Regions from separate parts of the Roseococcus sp. YIM B11640 genome, predicted to be linked through region 1. Evidence: predicted binding sites of a transcription regulator. Region 1 holds the regulator's gene; each other region holds the start of a gene.
The links. Region 1 encodes LexA, which represses DNA repair genes until DNA is damaged. Its sites were predicted from a motif close to TGTTCTANNTANGTTC; they were not measured.

Region 1 (6,483 bases):
GATGCTGGTGTGAATCACCACATCGGCCGCCAGCATCGCCGCCGGCACGTCGACGACGTGGCCGGCGAAAACCACCCGGTCGGCAACACCTAGGTGCACGGCCAAAGCCTGCAACTCGGCGGCATAGGCCTCACGGCCCTTCAAGTCGCCGGCCAGCACGGCAGTGACGCCAGGCAACCTCGGCAGCGCCTTAAGAAGTACGGCATGCCCCTTCCACCTGGTCATCCGTGCGGGAAGGAGGACAACGGGCTGCTGCCCGATCGCCCAGCCACTTCTCAGAGCGGTCACACGCTCCAACGACACCAGGGCCGGATCGAAGCGCCGCGGATCGACGCCCCGAAGGATCACGCGGATGGCCCGCTCGCCATAGATCCGGCGGATATGGGCGGCGATGTGCTGGCTGATCGCGATCACGCGATCGCCCCGGGCCATCACGGAATTATAGAGCCGCTTGCCGGGCCAGCCCTCGCCATAGGTTCCGTGATAGGTCGTGACAAATCGCACGCCGGCACGCCGGGCCGCGAACCAGGCCGACCACGCCGGCGCCCGCGACCGCGCATGAACGATCCGAACCCCCTCATCCTCGATGATCCGACGCAGCCTCCGGGCATTGCGCCAGATCCGCCAGGGCGACTTGGATCGAAGCGGCAGGGCGATATGACGGCAGTTCAGCGCCTCCAATTCGGGAACGAGCCGCCCGCCAGCGGACGCCACAATCGATCGAAAGCCCGCGTCCCGTATCGCTTCGGCGATCTCCAAGGTCCCGCGCTCGACCCCGCCGGAATCCAGCTCGGGGAGAACCTGAAGAATGGCAGGTGGCGGTGGCATCGGACGCGTTGCTATCCCCGCCCATGGACGAGGGCAACCTGCCATGCCATGCCGGCGTCATGCAGGAGCGTCAGAACACCCTGGGCGAGAGGCCGCTCGCTTATCGCCAGATTGATGGAACGGGGATAGGTGTCGTCTTTCTCGGCGGCTTTAATAGCGACATGACCGGAAGCAAGGCCAGCTTCCTCGCTGAATGGTGCAGCAAGCGGGGGCGCGCCTATCTGCGGTTCGACTATAGCGGCCACGGAGCCTCGGGCGGACGTTTCGAGGACGGCACCATAGGTTCGTGGCTGGCCGACGCCGAGCTCGCGCTGACACAGCTCACCCAAGGGCCGCAAATTCTGGTCGGCTCGTCCATGGGAGGTTGGATCTCGCTGCTGCTGGCGCTGCGGCATCCGGAAAGAGTTGCGGGGCTCATCGGCCTCGCACCCGCACCCGATTTTACCGAGGAACTAATGTGGGCAAGTTTTCCGCCCGCCATCCGTGAGGAGATCATGGAAAGGGGTCAATGGCTGCGTCCAAGCGCCTATGGCCCTCCCTATCCCATTACTCGTGCGCTGATCGAAGATGGGAGATCGCACCTGCTGCTCGGGGCACCCATCGCGATTCACGCTCCGGTAAGGCTCCTTCATGGTCAAGCGGATCCTGACGTCCCTTGGGAGTACAGCCTCCGTATCGCGGATCGGCTCGAAGGGCGTGATGTAGAAGTCACCCTCGTGAAGGATGGGGATCATCGCCTCTCAACGCCCGAGAACCTGGCACTACTCGGCCGGACCCTGGGTGCGCTCCTCGGCGAGGATGGCACGTAGCCCCTCCCTAAAACTGGGATAGGCCCATTCGAGGCAGAGCTCAGCCTTCGTCATGCGGTTGCTGACGCGGCGATTTTCGCTCCAGAAGCTGCGCCCCATCTCACTCATGCCTTGCCAAGCCTGCTCGAAGGGAATGTCGGGTGGTGGCTCCATACCGAGCAGCCTCGCCGCCTCAAGCGTCACATCGCGTGGCTCGGCCGGCTCATCGTCCACCAGATGGAGGATCCGCCGCCGAGCCCCGAGGCGGGCCATGGCTGACAACACCGCCCGGGCGATGTCATCGCGGTGAATTCGCCCGAAGGCATGATGAGGCCGACGAATGGAGCGTGCCCTGCCGGCGCGCAATTCATCAAACGCACTTCTTCCTGGACCATAGATACCGGCTGTCCGGAAGACGTCGAGTGGCCGCCGGTCAGCTATCGCATTCCACTGTTGCTCGGCCAGAACTCGTCGCCGGCTTCGCTCCTGACCGGGTCGGGTTTCCGTCGCTTCATCCACCCATTTCCCCGCGCGATCACCATAAACGCCCGTGGTCGAGAGATACCCGATCCATCGCAGGTTTCCGGAGCGGATCGAAGCACCATGAACGCTTAGCACAGGGTCGCCATCCTCACCGGGTGGCACGGAGGCCAGAAGGTGCGTCGCGCGCGCGTAGGGAGCGGGATCGTCAAAACTCGCCCACTCAACATTCGGAGGAACTTTCCGCTTATCGTAGTTCCGCGAAGATCCAATAACTTCGATGCCCCTCATGGCCGCAAGGCGGGCGATTGCGAAGCCCGAAAAGCCAAGGCCAGCGATCAATAGGGTTACGTTCTCCCGCATCGGATCCCCTGCATTTCTCACGTCCGATCCACCGACGCCAAGCCGAGCACGTCCGCGGAATTGGGTTGACCGATTCCGGAGAACCTTCCTAGAACAAATCTGACGTTTCCGGTTTGTTCGCTCCATCTGTGGGGAATCGAACCTCCCGGATTTGGGAGAAGGTTGACGGCGATGCTCACGCGCAAACAGCATGAATTGCTTATGTTCATAAATCAACACCTTGAACAAACAGGATTTTCACCATCCTTCGACGAAATGAAGGCGGCGCTCGACTTGAAGTCGAAATCCGGCATTCATCGCCTTATTACTGCGCTCGAGGATCGTGGATTTTTGCGCCGCCGCGCCCACCGGGCCCGTGCCTTGGAAGTGGTGAGGCTACCGGGCAGCATCGTACCGCCGCGTCAGGATCATGAGGCCGATGAAGCCGCTACGCGGAATGTCGTTCAGGCCCGCTTTGGACGCGTGCCAAAAGCAGATAAGCCGAATTCGATCAGTTTGCCCCTATTCGGCCGCATCGCCGCTGGCAGTCCGATCGAGGCGTTGCGCGACCAAGGGCAAACTGTCGATGTCCCCATGCATATGCTTGCTGGGGGCGAACACTACGCCCTTGAAGTGGCCGGCGATTCCATGATTGAGGCAGGTATTCTGGATGGCGACACGGTTGTTATCCGTCGCGGCGATGCGGCGGAGAATGGGGATATCGTGGTGGCCCTGGTGGACTCGAACGAAGTCACCCTGAAGAGGCTGCGTCGGCGGGGCAATTCCGTCGCGCTCGAGCCCGCAAACCGAAACCATGAAATACGCATTTTTGGTCCGGACCGCGTCCAGGTGCAGGGGCGACTGGTAGGCCTGCTTCGATCGTATTGATGGGGCGGTATTACGACCTTGCGGTTAGGCCGATCCAGTCCTCTTCAGCCAGACCGCGAAGCAGAGCGGTAAGATCCGTCTGCACCTTGGAAAAGCCGTGGCTTTTTTGAATCCGTTGCTCGTCCATATAGAGCGGCCGAGCAATCTCCATTTGAATCACATGCACGCCCTCTCGGGGGCGGCCGTAATGGCGAGTGATGTACCCGCCCGCATACGGGTCGTTCCGACGCACGCGATATCCGGCTCGCTGAAGGCCAAGTTCAAAATATCGCGTGACGCGCGGCGCGCAGGTCGTCCCGTGCACGTCACCCAGCACGAAATCAGGAGGATCCAGGGCTTGAGCGGGATGGGCCGGCATGGAATGGCAGTCCACGAGCAGGCAGAACCCGAAGTTTGCTTTCGTTTCGGCTATCAGGGACGAAAGCGCGGCATGATACGGCTCCCAGCAGGACCGAACGCGGCGCTCCGCCTCCCAAAAGGACAGCCGGTGCCTATAGATGGCCTCACCCGTCGCGACAACGCGCGCAATGGTTCCGAGGCCCGCCCCGACGCGGGGGCTCGCGCTGTTCACCCAGCTGGGGAGCGGGGTGTCGAACATCCCGGGGTCGAGTTCCCAGGGCTCGCGATTGGCATCGCACCAAGCGCGCGGGAACCGCGCAGCCAGGAGTGGGGCGCCGAATCTCGGCGCTGCTGAGAAAAGCTCGTCGACGAAAGCGTCCTCGCTCCGACGGATCGAAACTGAATCGAGGCGCGTGGACGCAAGGAATTCGCCCGGATAGTCCCGGCCGGAGTGCGGCGAAGCGAAGACAAGCGGCAGGGTCTGCCGCGGCGGGCGGATCAGATCATAAGGGATCGAGTGTGTAGCTTGGTCATCCATGAACGATGTGAGTAGGCCATGGCCCGCGCCCAATGTCACTCCGCCGCTGCATTCGGTAGGTGGCCCAGGCCGGACTCGTATTTCGCCTGCGTCTCGGCAGGTAGGTACCGGGCCTCCAATGCACGGATCTGTCCGAAACCCGCAAAATCATGCAGGTTCCCGAGGGCGTGTCGGCGAAAGCGCTCATCCATTCTTAGTTCAGCCAACGGTCCCTCCGACCGGAGTTCCGCAGCTAGATCAGCCATCGCCATGATCGACTGACGGAGCAATGCACCGGGAAGTATGCACAGTCTTATGCCAAGATCAGACATCTGCTCGGCGGAAAGGCGAGGAGAAATGCCGGTCATATTGTAAAATATCGGCCCTTGGACCTCCGTGGTGATCCGTCGAACTTCTTCGACACTGGCTGGCCCTTCGACAAAGGCGAGATCAGCGCCTGCATTCAGAAATGCGTTAGCGCGCCAGATGGCCTCCTCCAGCGAACCTCCATGGGCACCCCGGGCATCGGTGCGAGCGATCAAAACAAAGCTCGGATCCAAAGCTTTTCGCGTCTCGCTAGCAGCATGAACCTTCGCTACCGCTTCGGCTCGCCCAATCACCTCACGTCCAGCGACATGCCCACAGCGTTTGGGGGCGACCTGATCTTCCAAATGAATTCCGGCCACCCCAGCGCGGATGAACTCCTCGACACAGCGGATCGTATTAATGGCGTTGCCATGCCCGGTGTCGGCATCGGCGATGACCGGTACCCGAACTGCCGATGCAATCGCCTTCGCGTTTGAGGCCATTTCCGTGAGCGTAGCTAGCCCTGCGTCGGGGAGGCCCAGCATTCCGAGAGAAGTACCGTAACCCGACATATAAACGGCCTCAAAGCCAGCATTCTCGAGGATACGGGCCGAAAGCGCATTGTAGCAGCCAGGCACAATCAGGGGGCGATGCTTCGCTATTAGAGCCCGCAATCTTTCGCCAGGGCGACCGGCTTCTGCTTGACCGAGCCGCATCCCTTATCCTCCTTCGACGCTTCCGCCTTCTCGGGCTTCATGCGAGCCTAGCTTCAATCACAAGGAGGACACACCATGGCCGACGGATCAAGTGAGGCACTAGGCCCTACGGGAGCTGAGCTAGCAGAACTGGCCAACGCGCTGTCCGACCTATTACGGTTGCGAACCCTTCCATTCGGCATGAAACTTTTCCGCGACGCTGCCAGCATGGCGGCCGTACCGGGGCTCCGCTATCCGCCTAAGGGCAAGCGCTTCTCGACCTGCCAGCTGGTTACCCAGTCACGGCTTGCGGGGTTTACCTTGGCAATCACCCACGAAAATGTTCCCGAGTTCAGCAATTGTGGCGGCGTTATCGGTTTGAACGAACCTTCCGACCTCTATCTCTCTGGCCGTAAGATGGACGGCGTATGGTTCGAGAATCGGGAAGCCGCGGCAGCCCACCAAGCCCAAATGCCTCGCGTGACACCTGAGTATCACGGTCTGGTGGTTTCGCCCTTACGCAGTGGGCGGCTCGACCCTCCGGATGTCTGCCTTTTCTATGGAAATCCGGCGCAGATGATCCTGTTTATCAACGGCTTGCAATGGCGCAACTACAGGCGCTACGACTTTTCCATTACGGGAGAGAGTGCCTGCGCGGATAGCTGGGGCCGGGCTCTACGCGACCGAACGGTTTGTCTCTCGCTGCCCTGCTACGCGGAGCGCCGATATGGCGGCGTAGCGGACGACGAGATGCTAATGGCTTGCCCGCCCGCCGATTTCCTGCGGGCTGTCGAGGGGCTGCGCGGCCTTTCGAAGGCCGGGCTGCGGTACCCCATTATGCCATATGGCCCGCAAGCCGACCCGGCGGCTGGAATGGAGAAGAGCTACGCCGGCAAGGCGTAGCTCTGGCGCGCCCTGGTGGATTCGAACCACCGGCCTGAAGCTTAGAAGGCTCCTGCTCTATCCAACTGAGCTAAGGGCGCGAACTCCGTCAGTGAGTCCAGTTCTCCCCTCGATTTGTACGGAAATTATCCGCATAGACCTTGGGCTTAATGGGCTTGGAACTTGGCGGAATCTCCAGGTCAAAGGAAATCCCACGAGCCTTGGCGTAGGCTATGGCCGCTTCAGCCGTCGGGAACCGAAGCCGAAGTTGGTTGCGCGTTTGGCCCGACCCGGGCCAACCGGTCAGCGGATCGATCCGCAGCCTCTCGGAGGGCGAATATTCCAATACCCACTCGTGCGTATTAGCTCGACCTGACTGCATCGCCGAACGAGGCGGGCGATGAATGCGGGCTTGGGA
Region 2 (6,483 bases), 280 kb from region 1:
GGCGAGCAGCAGCGGCATCGCGAGGCGTTCGCGCAGCATCCGCGCCTCGCGCGCATGGCGCTGGGCGAAGGCGGCGTCGGGCATCGCGGGTGCCATGCGCGCGAGCACCTGGCCCTCCATGGCGGCGTACATCTGCTCGGGCGTGATGGGGCATTCGCCTTTGGGTGCCTCCATGCGCGCCGTCGAGAGCAGAAGGCAGAGGCGGCCCCAGGCGGCGCGATCGGTCGGCCAGGCGAGGTATTCGCTGCCATCCGTCAGGCAGAGCCGCACGCCCGCGAGGAAGCGCAGCCCGGCCTCCTGACAAGCCACCCAGCCCCGGACCAGCCCCGCCACGGAGTTGCGATCCGCGATGCCGAGCACGCGATGCCCGTGCAGCGCAGCCGTCATCGCGAGCTCATGCGGGTGCGAGGCGCCCTCGAGGAAGGTGAAGTTGGACAGCGCGCCCAGCTCGCCGAAGACCGCCGCGCGTTGCGCCGGTTCCCGTGGCGGGCGCGGCGGCCCCTGGGGCAGGCGGATCACGCTCATGGCAGGTGCCCGTGGATGAACCAGCGCTCGCCACGCCGGCAGACCCACCAGCGCGCGCCCGAGGCGAGCTGCAGGCGATAATAGTCGCGCGGCGGCCGGTCTTCCGGCGCGCGCCACCATTCGGGCTCGATGCGCTCCGGCCCCTCGGCGGAGATCACGCGCTCGACGCGCTGGCCGAGCGTGACCTGGAAGGGCGGGTCGTCCGGGAGAAGGGCGCTGGCCTTTACCGGGATGGGCCGGCGCAGCAGGCGCAGCGGGCGCGGCGCGGCGGGCGCCTCGCCGACCGGCCCGAAGGCATCCGCGCGTGCCGCCGCGCGCTCCGGCCAGTGGGATTCCTGCGGGGCCAGCCGCCAGATTCGCACCCGCTGCGCGAGGCGATCGAGCATTTCGGACAAACTCTCCGCCGGTACCTCCTCGCCGGGCAGGGCAGCCTGGCGGGCGTTCAGCGCCTCCGCCACCTCGGCGGCCAGGATCAGCTTCTCGAAGCCGAGCTCGGGGCGCAGCTCCTCCACGCGGCGGTCCAGCAGGCGGCGCAGATGCGCGGGGTCGCGGCTCGCCTGGCCCAGGCCCTGGCGAAGCTCCTGCCAGGAGCCATCGCCCCGGAAGGCCGTGAGGCGCAGCGCCCGCACGCCCTCGCCGGATTCCAGGAGGCCCGTGCAGAGCCGGTCGGCGAGAGCGGCGATGGCCCGCTCCAGCGCCGGGGCGGTGCAGAGGGGTGAGAGGTATTCGCGCGCCTGATGATGCCGGGGCGGCGGACGGATGGGGGTGAAAGGCGCGATGCGGCCGCGCAGGGCCGACAGTTCCTCGGCGATGGCGCGGCCGAACCGGCGGGCGAGGGGGCCGCGCGGCTGCGCCTCCAGCGCTGCCACGTCGCGTAGGCCCATGCGGTGCAGGGCCGTGATCATTTCCGGCGGCAGGGCGAGGGCGGTGACGGGCAGGCGGGGCAGGGTGGCGGCCTCCTGCCGGGGCGCCAGCACCTGCGGGCGCGTTCCGGCGCGGAGAAAGGCGGCGAGGGCGGCCGGGGCGGCACCCAGCAGGCCGCGCGCGGGGGCGCCCGCTGCGGAGAAGGCGGCCAGCACGCGGCGCAGCAGATCGGGCTCGCGCTCGGGCAGGCCAGTGGTTTCTATGAGCAGCCCTTCCTCGCCCCAGATGCCGACGAGCGGCGAGAAGCGCAGGGCCCAGACGGCCGGGCGCTCGGCGGCCAATCCCTCTCCGTGCAGCATCAGGAAGCGGCGATCGCCGGATTTGGCCTGGCATTCGGCCTCGGGCAGCGGCGGTGCCGCGCAGGGCAGCCCGTCCGCGAAGAGGGGCAGGCTGGGCGTGCGGGCGAAGCGCCGGCTGCCCATCAGGCGCGCTTCCGCTTCGCCCCCGTCCCGGCCTCGGCGGGAGCCAGGGTGGTGAGGGTGCCGCGCGCCGCGTCCCATTCACCCGCCCAGGCGCCGGGCCGCCCGCCGCGGGCCCGCAGCAGCGCGATCTCCCAGGCCGGGTCGCCCAGATGGTGGGGCGTCGCGTTGGAGGCGGCGCGCGCCGAGATGCGCCAGCGGGTGAGGGCGGCGGTGGGGCCGGGGCTTTCGTCGTCCGGCCGCAGCAGCAGGCCGATCCCGCCCCCCGTCTCGGCGGCCAATTGCAGGCGGCGCGCGGCGGTGAGGTCCGGGGTGGCACCGAAGAGCAGGGCCGCCGCGATGGCCGGGCAGCGCAGCCCCTCCTCGGCGGCCCAGAGCGCGTCGGCCGGGCGGGCGGCGCGCACCAGCACGAGGCTGGCCGCCGAGAGGCCAAGCTGCGCGAGGCCGGGCGGATAGGCATCGGGCTCCGGGGCGATCCAGAGGATGGTTCGTCCGGGCAAGGCGGCCTGCGCGCGGGCCAGCATGAGGGCGGAGAAGCCCATGGCCGCACCCGGATCGGCCGCCAGCACCTCGTGCATCCCGGCCAGCGGCAAGCCGTTCCATGGCAGGTGGGCGTCCAACTCGGGCGACAGCGGGAGGGTGGCGCGGCCTTCCCCGCTGGCGAGGCCCGGATCGAACCGGGCGATTCGGGCCCGGAGACCGGCCAGCAGGGCGGCTCTGTCCATGGGATCCTGAGGGGGGTCTTGCCGGGGGATGTCGTCGGGGAGTGTCATGTCTTGGCGGACAAAATGTTCTTGTTATGTTCTAGTCCGGGGACCGCCTCCGGTCAAGCAAGCATTCCTTCATCCACCCGCGTCAGCCTCCCTCCCGCTCCCCGGAACGGAGGCTTCCATGCCCATTTTCCTGATCTTCCTGGCGCTTCTCGCCGCCTGTGCGCCGCTGCCCGTCGAGCAGGCGGCGGGCACGCCGGCGGCCCGGGTCGCCCGGGAGAGCCTGGCCAGCCTGCACGCCCATGGTGCACCGGTGGGCGCGGGCGTCGCGGTGGGAGGCACGCTTCTCCTGACCAACGCGCATGTGATGCGCCAGGCCGGCGGACAGGTCCTGCTACGCCGGGCGGCCGACGGGGTCGAGACAGAAGGGTGGCTGGTCGCGTCGTCGCCCGCGATGGACCTGGCACTGCTGCGGATGCCCGAGGGCTTTCTGCGCCCCGCCCACCTCGCACCCGACTTTCCGGAGGCGGGGGATCCCGTCTGGGCGCTGGGGCCGGAAGGGCTGGGCAGGGGGCTGGCGCCAGGCCGCGTGGAGCGCCCCTGGGTCCGGATGCGCCGCTTCGGCCCCGGCTTCACCGCGCGTCTCGGAGCCCTGATGGGATTCTCGGGTGGGCCGGTCGTCGATCGGGAGGGCCGGGTCACCGGCCTCACCACCGCCCTGCCCGGAGGGGGCGAGGACCAGCTGCTGGCGATGGTCACGGGAGTCGACCTGGCGGGGCTCGCGGATGGCGGCCGGCGCCAGGTCTTCATCCTCGACATACGCGAGGCGATAGAGGAGGCGAGGCGGATCGCCCCGCCTCTGCCTTAACAGCCCTGTTGAATGTCCCAGGGTTTGCGATCGACTTCGCGTCGCGCCTGGCCCGGCGTCAGCCCGACATCTCGCAGCATGTGCTCATCGAGCGCGGCGAGATGCTGGCGCGTCTGATAGGCGCGCCAGAAGCTCGCGAGATGATCCAGCCAGAAGGACCCACGAACCTGGACCTGCTCGATCGCGAGAGCGGGGGAGGCGGGGAAGAGCCGGGCGGACATTTGATCTGATCCTCTTTCGATCTGGGTGCAGCGCCATTCCTGGAGCCGGGGGAACAGTCGCAGGCTTGGAATCATCACTCCAACGACTAATCTTGACCCCACGCATCAGTTTTCGTGATAGTGAATGGGCCATGCTCCCTGCCGGTCTCGACCCTGAGCTCCTCCGCAGCTTCGTCCTCATCGCCGAGGGCGAGAGCGTCACCCGGACGGCCGAAAGGGTGGGGCGAACGCAATCCGCCGTCTCCATGCAGATGCGCCGCCTCGAGGAAGTCCTGGGCGAGCCGCTGCTCCGCCGCGGAGCCCGCGGCCTCGAGCCCACCTACAAGGGCGTCTGGCTGCTGGAGCGCGCGCGGACGCTTCTCGCGCTCAACGAGGAGATCATCGCCACCTTCCGCGCCGCGCCGCTGACCGGCCAGGTGCGGCTCGGCACGCCCGACGACTACGCGCTGCAATGGCTGCCGGGCATCCTGGCCCGGTTCGGCAAGACGCATCCGGGCATGGAGGTGGACGTGCTGTGCATGAGCTCGGAGGAGCTGGTGCAGCGCCTGTCGCACGGCCATCTCGACATGGCGCTGCTGACCGAGGGCCATGGCCGCTCGGGCGACGAGGTCTGGCGCGGCCCGCTGCGCTGGGTCGGCCCGCAGGGCGGGCTGCTGCACAAGCGCGACCCGCTGCCGCTCGCCACCGCGCATCCGGGCTGCACCTGGCGGCGCGCGGCGCTGGAGGCGCTGGGCCGCAACGGCCGGCGCGTCAGGGTCACCTACAACAGCACCACGCAATCCGGCTGCTTCGCCGTGGCCATGGCCGGCCTCGCCATCACCATCTCGACGCCCACGCGCCTGCCGCCGGGACTCGTCTGGCTGGACGAGGAGGATGGCCTGCCCCCGATGGGCGACATGGGCATCCTGCTCGCGACCGGCGAGATGCCGCTTTCGCCGGGCGGCGAGGCGCTGGCCGAGGCCATCCGCCAAGGTTTCGCCGAGCCGCGCTGACAGCCCCTTGAGCTTGCGGGCAAGGCCGTGGTGAGGTGCCGCGGACCAGTAGGGAAGAAACTCAGATGCACCGCCGGACCGCTCTCGGCTCGCTGCTTGCCGTTCCCGCCCTTGCCGCGCCCGCGCTGGCACAGGCATGGCCCGACCGGCCGATCCGGATCATCGTGCCCTATCCGCCCGGCGGGTCGAACGACACGGTCGCTCGCATCGTGCAGCCGCGCCTGCAGGAGATCCTGGGCCGGCCCATCATCGTGGACAATCGCGCGGGCGCTTCGGGCTCTGTGGGCTCCAGCGAGACCGCGCGCTCGGCGCCTGACGGATACACTTGGTTGCTGGCGAACGACACGCTCGCGTCCAACGAAACGTTGATGAACCTGCCTTACCGGGTGATGGAGGCCTTCACCTTCTGCTCGGTTCTCGGCACTTGTCCGTATGCGCTGACGGCGCATCCCTCGACGCCCTTCCGCACGCTGCCGCAGCTCATCGCCGCGGCGAAGGCGGCGCCGGAGACGCTGAGCTACGCGACGACGGGCGTGGGCTCGCTCGCGCATGTCTCGACGGTGCTGCTGCAGCAGCGCGGCGACTTCAAGCTGGTGCACGTGCCCTATCGCGGTGGCGGACCGGCCCTGCAGGACGCGCTCGCCGGGCACGTGCCGCTGTTCATGTCGAACATCGTGATCATCCTGCAGCACATCCGGGAGGGGAAGCTGATCCCGCTCGGCGTCTCCTCCGCGGCGCCGAGTCGCTTCCTGCCGGGCGTGCAGCCCTTCGCCGCGCAGGGCTTCCCGGGCTTCGAGGCGCTGACCTACTGGGTGATGGTCGGCCCTGCCGGCATTCCGCCCGCGATCAACGAGCGCATGCAGCAGGCGTTGCGCCAAGTGTTGGGCGAGGCGCCGATCCAGGCCCGCATGGCGGAGCAGGGAGCGGAGATCGTCGCCAGCAGCCCGGCCGAGACGGAAGCCTTCATCCGTGGCGAGATCGCGAAGTGGGGCGAGGTGATCCGCGCCAACAACATCCGCGCGGAAAGCTGATACGGACTTGCCAAGCGGGCTCCCTGCCGCAAAGGTCGCCGCAAACGTCCTTACGAGAGCAGGGAGTGACGCCGTCATGGACCGTCGCCGATTTCTGAGTTTCACGGGCGCGGCCTTGGCCGCGCCGACCGTCCTTCGGGCGCAGCCGCTGGGCGCGGGCTTTCCGGACCGTCCGCTGCGGCTGATCGTGCCCTGGCCGCCGGGCGGGTCGACCGACACCATCGCGCGCCTGTTCCAGCCGCGCCTGGCCGAGGTCCTGGGCCGCGCGATCGTCATCGACAACCGGGGCGGCGCCTCGGGCGCCACGGGTGCGATCGAGGCGGCGCGGGCGCCGGCCGATGGCAGCACCTGGACCTTCGTCTACGATACCCAGGCCACCAACGAGACGGTGATGCGCCTCCCGTTCAAGACGATGGAGGCCTTCGTTCCCGTCTGCCACGCGGCCTCGGGACCGCTGGCGATGGTGGCGCATCAGTCCACGCCCTATCGGACCTTCCAGGAGGTCGTGGCCGCGGCGAAGGCGGCGCCTGATGCGCTGAACTACGCGACCTCGGGCGTGGGCGGGCTCGCCCATGTCTCGACGACGCTTCTGCAGCAGCAGGGCGGCTTCCGCATGACTCACGTGCCTTATCGCGGCGGCGGGCCGGCCGTGCAGGACGCGGTCGCGGGCCATGTGCCGCTGTTCATGACCAACGTCGTGATCGTGAGCCAGCATATCCGCAACGGAATCCTGCGGCCGCTCGGCGTGACGACGGCCACGGAGACCCGCCACGTGCCGGGCTGTCCGACATTC
Region 3 (6,483 bases), on a different contig from region 1:
CGATCACGCGGTGGAAGGGGGTGTTGTCGTAGAGGCCCTGGCGGGTCAGCGTCTTGATGCGCTCGACATGCAGCGGGGCCAGGTCCGGACGCAGGCGGATGACGACCCGCGCGTTGTCCTTCAGCTCCATCACAAGGGTGTTCTCGCGGTCCGGAGCGCCCTGGGCTTCGGCTTCGTTGGTTTCGGACATGGTCGCTCCTGCAGCAATCAGGGTTGTGGTCAACAAGGCACGGCGGTTCATCGGCGTTCCTCCATCAGATCATTCCGCGGCGGATTTGCGGGTCCGCGCCAGAGTGCGCTCCAGCGTCAGCGCCGGCACGAAGCTGGAGATGTCGCCCCCCAGCGTCGCGATCTCCTTCACGAAGCGCGAGGAGATGAAGTGGTTCCGCTCGCTCGCCATGAGGAAGACGGTCTCCACCTCGGAGGCGAGCCGGGCGTTCATGCCGGCCATCTGGAACTCGTAGTCGAAGTCGGTGACGGCGCGAAGGCCACGGAAGATCATCTGCGCGCCGACCTCGCGCGCGAAGCCGACGAGCAGGCCGGTGAAGGGCCGCACCTCGATCCGGCAGCCGGTCTTGGCCGCGATCGCGTCGGTCTCCGCGCGCACCAGCTCGGCGCGCTCCTCCAGGGGGAAGAGCGGGCTCTTGCCGATGTTGATGGCGACGCCGATCACCAGCTTGTCCACCAGCCGCGCAGCGCGGCTGATCACGTCGAGATGCCCGTTCGTCACCGGGTCGAAAGTGCCCGGATACAGGGCAACACGCTCAACCATCTTCGGAACCTTCCTCCGCTTCCTCCACGACGGGGAAGCAGCTCATGACTCGCTCCGCCTCGTCCATTCTCTGCAGCATGACGCCCTGCGAGGTGCGGCCCGTCTGGCGCACCTGGTCCGCGAGGAAGCGGATCGCCTGGCCGCCATCCGTCATCAGCATGATGTGGTCGCCCTGCGTCACGGTGAAGGTCGCGACCACCGCGCCGCCCGTGCGCTTGCTGAGCGTGATGTTCGCGATGCCCTGCCCGCCACGCCCCGCCACGCGGTATTCGTAGGCGCTGCTGCGCTTGCCGAAGCCCCGGTCGGTGACCGTGAGGATAAGCTGCTCGGCGGCCTCCATCTCGGCCAGGCGCTCGGGCGAGAGCGTGACCTCCTCGGCCACGGGCTCGTCCGTCTCCTCCGGCGCGGAGGCGGCGTCCGCATCCTCGCCAGCGGCGCGGCGCTTCTGGGCGGCGTGCTTCAGATAGGCCGCACGCTCCTCGACCGTCGCGTCCATGTGGCGCAGCACCGAGAGCGCGATGACCGAATCGCCGTTCGCGAGGCGCATGCCGCGCACGCCGGTCGAATCGCGGCCCGCGAAGACGCGCAGCGTGTCGGAATCGGCCACGAAGCGGATGGCGCGGCCCTGGCGGGTCGCCAGCAGCACGTCGTCGCCCTCATGGCAGGTGGCGACGCCCACCAGCGCATCCCCCTCGTCCAGCTTCATGGCGATGAGGCCGGAGGAGCGGACGTTGCGGAAGTCGCTGAGGCGGTTGCGGCGGACATTGCCCTGCGTCGTCGCGAAGACGAGGTGCAGGTGCTCCCACAGGCTCTCGTCATGCGGCAGCGGCAGCACGGCGGTGACGGTCTCGCCCTCCGCCAGCTGCAGCACCTGGCGCAGCGAGCGCCCCTTGCCGCCCGTCCCGCCCTCGGGAAGCTGCCAGACCTTCTCGCGGAAGACGATGCCGCGATCGGTGAAGAACAGCACCCATTGGTGGGTATGCGCCACGAAGCTGCGCACCACCACGTCGTCTGCGCGGGTGGAGGCCGCGCTGCGGCCGCGCCCGCCCCGGTTCTGCGTGCGGAAGACGTCGAGCGCGGTGCGCTTCACGTAGCCGTCGCGCGTCAGCGTCACGATCATGGAGGCCGGCGCGATCAGGCTCTCGTCGTCGATATCGGCCAGGCTGTCCTCGATCCGCGTCATGCGCGGCGAGGCCAGGGTGGCGCGGACGGCCAGCAGCTCCTCGGTCATGACCTCCATGCGGCGGGGGTGGCTGGACAGGATCTCCAGCAGCTCGGTGATCTTGGCGCCCAGCTCGGTCAGCTCGGCGTTGATCTTCTCGCGCTCCAGGCCGGTCAGGCGCTGCAGGCGCAGCTCCAGGATGCCGCGGGCCTGCGCCTCGGTCAGGCGCATGGTGCCCTCGGCCGAGAGCTCGTTGCCCTCGTCCTGCACCAGCGCGACGAGCGGCGCGACATCGGCCGCCGGCCAGTCGCGCGCCATCAGAGCCACGCGTGCGGCGGCGGCGTCCGGGCTCTCGCGGATGAGGCGGATGACCTCGTCGATATTGGCCACCGCGATGGCGAGGCCGATCAGGTTGTGGGCCCGCTCCCGCGCCTTGGAGAGGCGATGGCGCGAGCGGCGCAGGATCACGTCCTCGCGGAAGGCGATGAAGGCGAGCAGCGCGTCCTTCAGCCCCATCTGCTGCGGCTTGCCGCCGTTCAGGGCCAGGAAGTTCACCGGGAAGCTGATCTGCAGCTGCGTCATCCGGTAGAGCTGGTTCAGCACCACCTCCGCCACCGCCTCGCGCTTCAGCTCGATCACGACGCGCAGGCCGGAACGGTCGCTCTCGTCGCGCAGGTCGCTGATGCCCTCGATAAGCTTGGAGCGCACGAGCTCCGCGATCTTCTCGATCAGCGTCGCCTTGTTGACCTGGAAGGGGATCTCGCTGACCACGATGGCCTGGCGGCCGCCCTTCATGTCCTCGATCTGGCAGTCGGCCCGCAGCGGGATGGAGCCGCGGCCCGTCTCGAAGGCGGAGCGGATGCCGGCGCGGCCCAGGATGATGCCGCCCGTGGGGAAGTCCGGCCCCGGGATGATCTCCATGAGGTCGGAGAGCGAGGTGTCGGGCTCGGCCACCAGCTTGAGCGTGGCGTCGATCACCTCGGTCGGGTTGTGGGTCGGGATATTGGTCGCCATGCCGACGGCGATGCCGCCGGCGCCGTTCACCAGCAGGTTCGGGTAGGAGGCCGGCAGGACGCGCGGCTCCTCGGCGCTCTCGTCGTAGTTGGGCGCGAAGTCGACCGTGTCCTCGTCGATGCCCTCGAGCAGCGCGGTGGCGGACTTGGCGAGGCGCACCTCGGTGTAGCGCATGGCCGCCGGCGGGTCGCCGTCCATCGAGCCGAAATTGCCCTGCCCGTCCACCAGCGGCACGCGCATGGAGAAGGGCTGCGCCATGCGGACCATGGCGTCGTAGATCGCGCTATCGCCGTGCGGGTGGTACTTACCCATCACGTCGCCGACCACACGGGCCGATTTGCGGTGCGGCTTGTCGGCCGTGTAGCCCGCCTCGTGCATCGCGAAGAGGATGCGCCGGTGCACCGGCTTCAGCCCATCGCGCACATCCGGCAGCGCGCGGCTGACGATGACCGACATCGCGTAGTCGAGGTAGGAGCGGCGCATCTCCTCCTCGAGCGCGACGGGGGCGACGTCCTGCGGCTTGATTTCGTCTTCGGCCAAAGCGGGGTGGTCCTGGTTGGGAGGGGGGCGCCCGGGGGCGCTCCCGACAAGGGGTGGGGCCCCCTGTGCCTCCGATCATGCGAATGCCCGGAAGGGGTGCTTCCCGGGCGTGCTGAAACTAGCTGATTCTGCCCTTTCCGGCCAGATCGGACGGTTCAGAAGGGGATGTCGTCATCCATGTCGGCCTTCTTCCCCGAATCCCAGCCGCCGGAGCGGGGGGCGCCGCCGCGCGCGGGGGCCGAGCTGCGCTCGCCATAGGAGGAGGACCGGCCGCCGCCGCCGCCATATTCGCGCTCCTCGCCCGAATCGCCGCCGCCCGAGGACCGGCCGCCGACCAGCGCGAGCTCGCCCCGGAACTGGCGCAGCACGATCTCGGTCGTGTAGCGCTCCTGCCCCGACTGGTCCTGCCACTTGCGGGTCTCGAGCTGGCCTTCGACGTAGACCTCGCTGCCCTTCTTCAGGTAGCGCTCGGCGATCTCGCCCAGCTTCTCGTTGAAGATCGCCACGGAGTGCCACTCGGTGCGCTCCTGCTGGTTGCCCTCGCGGTCCTTGAAGCGCTCGGAGGTCGCCAGGCGCAGGTTCACGACCTTCCCGCCATTCTGGAAGTTCCGAACCTCCGGGTCCTTGCCGAGGCGCCCGAGGATGATCACTTTATTCACTCCGGCCATGGGCCGCGCCTCCTTCAAATCGGCCGCGGAACCTACCCGCTCACCGGCGGGCGGGCCAGCCCCGCGTCTTTTGCGCCTTGCACCAACCTATATATGGTGCCAGGAACGTATTGTGAACATCAGCCCCCCGGAGTCCGTTTCACATGCCGCGTGATGTTGCCGATCCTGTCGTGAAAGGGGATCTCATCCGCATCCGAGGTGCCCGGCAGCACAATCTGAAATCCCTCGACCTCGACCTGCCGCGCGGCAAGCTTGTGGTGCTGACGGGGCTTTCGGGCTCCGGCAAGTCGTCGCTCGCCTTCGACACCATCTATGCCGAGGGCCAGCGCCGCTACGTGGAAAGCCTCAGCGCCTATGCCCGGCAGTTCCTGCAGCTCATGCAGAAGCCAGACGTGGACAGCATCGAGGGCCTCTCCCCGGCCATCTCCATCGAGCAGAAGACCACCAGCCACAACCCGCGCTCGACCGTCGGCACGGTCACCGAGATCCACGACTACATGCGCCTGCTCTGGGCGCGGGTCGGCGTCCCCTACTCGCCCGCGACGGGCCTGCCGATCGAGGCGCAGACGGTCAGCCAGATGGTGGACCGGGTCATGGCCATGCCCGAGGGCACGCGGCTGCTGATCCTGGCCCCCGTGATCCGCGGCAAGAAGGGCGAGTACCGCAAGGAGCTCGCCGAATACCAGCGCCGCGGCTTCGAGCGCGTGAAGATCAACGGCACGCTGATGCAGATCGCGGACGCGCCCAAGCTCGACAAGAAGCTGAAGCACGACATCGAGGTGGTGGTGGACCGCGTGGTGGTGCGCGAGGGCCTGGCCCAGCGCCTGGCGGACAGCTTCGAGACCGCGCTCGGCCTCGCGGACGGCATCGCCTATGCCGAGAACGCCGACAATGCCGAGCGCACGGTGTTTTCCCAGAAGTTCGCCTGCCCCGTCTCGGGCTTCTCCATCGAGGAGATCGAGCCCCGGCTGTTCAGCTTCAACTCGCCCCAGGGCGCCTGCCCCACCTGCGACGGTCTGGGCACCGAGAGCTTCTTCGACCCGGCCCTGGTGATCCCGAACCCGGATCTCAGCCTGAAGGAGGGCGCCATCGTCCCCTGGGCCGGGAATGCCAGCACGCCCTATTACGACCAGACCCTGGCCTCGCTGGCCGCGCATCTGAAGATCAGCCTCACCAAGCCCTGGGACGACCTGCCGGAGGAAGCGCGCGACGCCATCCTCCATGGCACGGGCAAGGAGCCGGTGACGCTGAAATACAAGGACGGCCTCCGCGCCTACGAGGTGCAGAAGCCCTTCGAGGGCGTGATCGCCAACCTCGAGCGCCGCTTCCGCGAGAGCGACAATCCCTGGGTGCGCGAGGACATGGCGCGCTACCAGGCCGACAAGCCCTGCCACGCCTGCAACGGCTTCCGCCTCAAGCCCCAGGCGCTGGCCGTGAAGGTCGCGGGTTGCCACATCGGCGAGGCCTCCGCCCTGTCCATCCGCCGCGCGCGCGAATGGTTCGCCGGCGTCATGCCCACGCTCACGCCGCAGCGGCAGGAGATCGCGCGCCGCATCCTGCGCGAGATCGAGGACCGGCTGCAGTTCCTGGTGGATGTCGGGCTGGACTACCTCTCGCTGGCGCGTTCCTCCGCCACCCTCTCGGGCGGCGAGAGCCAGCGCATCCGCCTCGCCTCGCAGATCGGCAGCGGGCTGACCGGCGTGCTCTACGTGCTGGACGAACCCTCCATCGGCCTGCACCAGCGCGACAACGAGCGCCTGCTCGGCACGCTGCGGCGCCTGCGGGACCTCGGCAATTCCGTGATCGTCGTCGAGCATGACGAGGATGCGATCCGCACGGCCGACTGGCTGGTGGATATCGGCCCCGGGGCGGGCGCCGCGGGCGGTACCGTCGTCTCCCAGGGCACGCCCGAGGAGGTCGCGGCGGACCCCAACAGCCTGACCGGCGCCTACCTGTCGGGCCGGCGCGAGATCCCGATGCCGGCGGCCCGCCGCGCCTTCGACAGGAAGCGCCTGCTGCGCGTCGTGGGCGCCACGGGGAACAACCTGAAGGACGTGACGGCGGAATTCCCGCTGGGCACCTTCACCGCCGTGGCGGGCGTCTCGGGCGGCGGCAAGTCCACGCTGGTGATCGAGACGCTGTACAACGGGCTCAGCCGCAAGCTGATGGGCGCCTCCGTCGTGCCCGCACCGCACCAGCGCATCGAGGGGATGGAGCTGATCGACAAGGTCATCGACATCGACCAGTCGCCCATCGGCCGCACGCCGCGCTCCAACCCCGCCACCTATACCGGCCTCTTCGCGCCGATCCGCGACTGGTTCGCGGAG

Region 2: a site for LexA is predicted at 2,658-2,673, ahead of WJM96_RS18590 (ImuA family protein). Genes of this name have one in related genera too.
Region 3: a site for LexA is predicted at 4,260-4,275, ahead of uvrA (excinuclease ABC subunit UvrA). Genes of this name have one in related genera too.

The regions. Positions count from the first base shown of each region.
Region 1 is NZ_JBBJOZ010000004.1:165,641-172,123, reverse strand. Features, by position in the region: gene WJM96_RS17250 (glycosyltransferase family 4 protein) at 1-828, opposite strand, end outside; gene WJM96_RS17245 (alpha/beta hydrolase) at 852-1,637, shown strand; gene WJM96_RS17240 (SDR family oxidoreductase) at 1,590-2,459, opposite strand; gene lexA (transcriptional repressor LexA) at 2,631-3,326, shown strand; gene WJM96_RS17230 (N-formylglutamate amidohydrolase) at 3,337-4,203, opposite strand; gene WJM96_RS17225 (isocitrate lyase/PEP mutase family protein) at 4,239-5,204, opposite strand; gene WJM96_RS17220 (DUF169 domain-containing protein) at 5,280-6,086, shown strand; tRNA gene WJM96_RS17215 (tRNA-Arg) at 6,090-6,166, opposite strand; gene WJM96_RS17210 (NADH dehydrogenase ubiquinone Fe-S protein 4) at 6,175-6,483, opposite strand, start outside.
Region 2 is NZ_JBBJOZ010000004.1:445,590-452,072, forward strand. Features, by position in the region: gene WJM96_RS18580 (error-prone DNA polymerase) at 1-525, opposite strand, end outside; gene WJM96_RS18585 (hypothetical protein) at 522-1,871, opposite strand; gene WJM96_RS18590 (ImuA family protein) at 1,871-2,593, opposite strand; gene WJM96_RS18595 (S1 family peptidase) at 2,760-3,446, shown strand; gene WJM96_RS18600 (DUF1127 domain-containing protein) at 3,443-3,667, opposite strand; gene WJM96_RS18605 (LysR substrate-binding domain-containing protein) at 3,799-4,659, shown strand; gene WJM96_RS18610 (tripartite tricarboxylate transporter substrate binding protein) at 4,725-5,690, shown strand; gene WJM96_RS18615 (tripartite tricarboxylate transporter substrate-binding protein) at 5,767-6,483, shown strand, end outside.
Region 3 is NZ_JBBJOZ010000006.1:83,534-90,016, reverse strand. Features, by position in the region: gene WJM96_RS20505 (peptidylprolyl isomerase) at 1-190, opposite strand, end outside; gene coaD (pantetheine-phosphate adenylyltransferase) at 260-772, opposite strand; gene gyrA (DNA gyrase subunit A) at 765-3,431, opposite strand; gene ssb (single-stranded DNA-binding protein) at 3,644-4,156, opposite strand; gene uvrA (excinuclease ABC subunit UvrA) at 4,300-6,483, shown strand, end outside.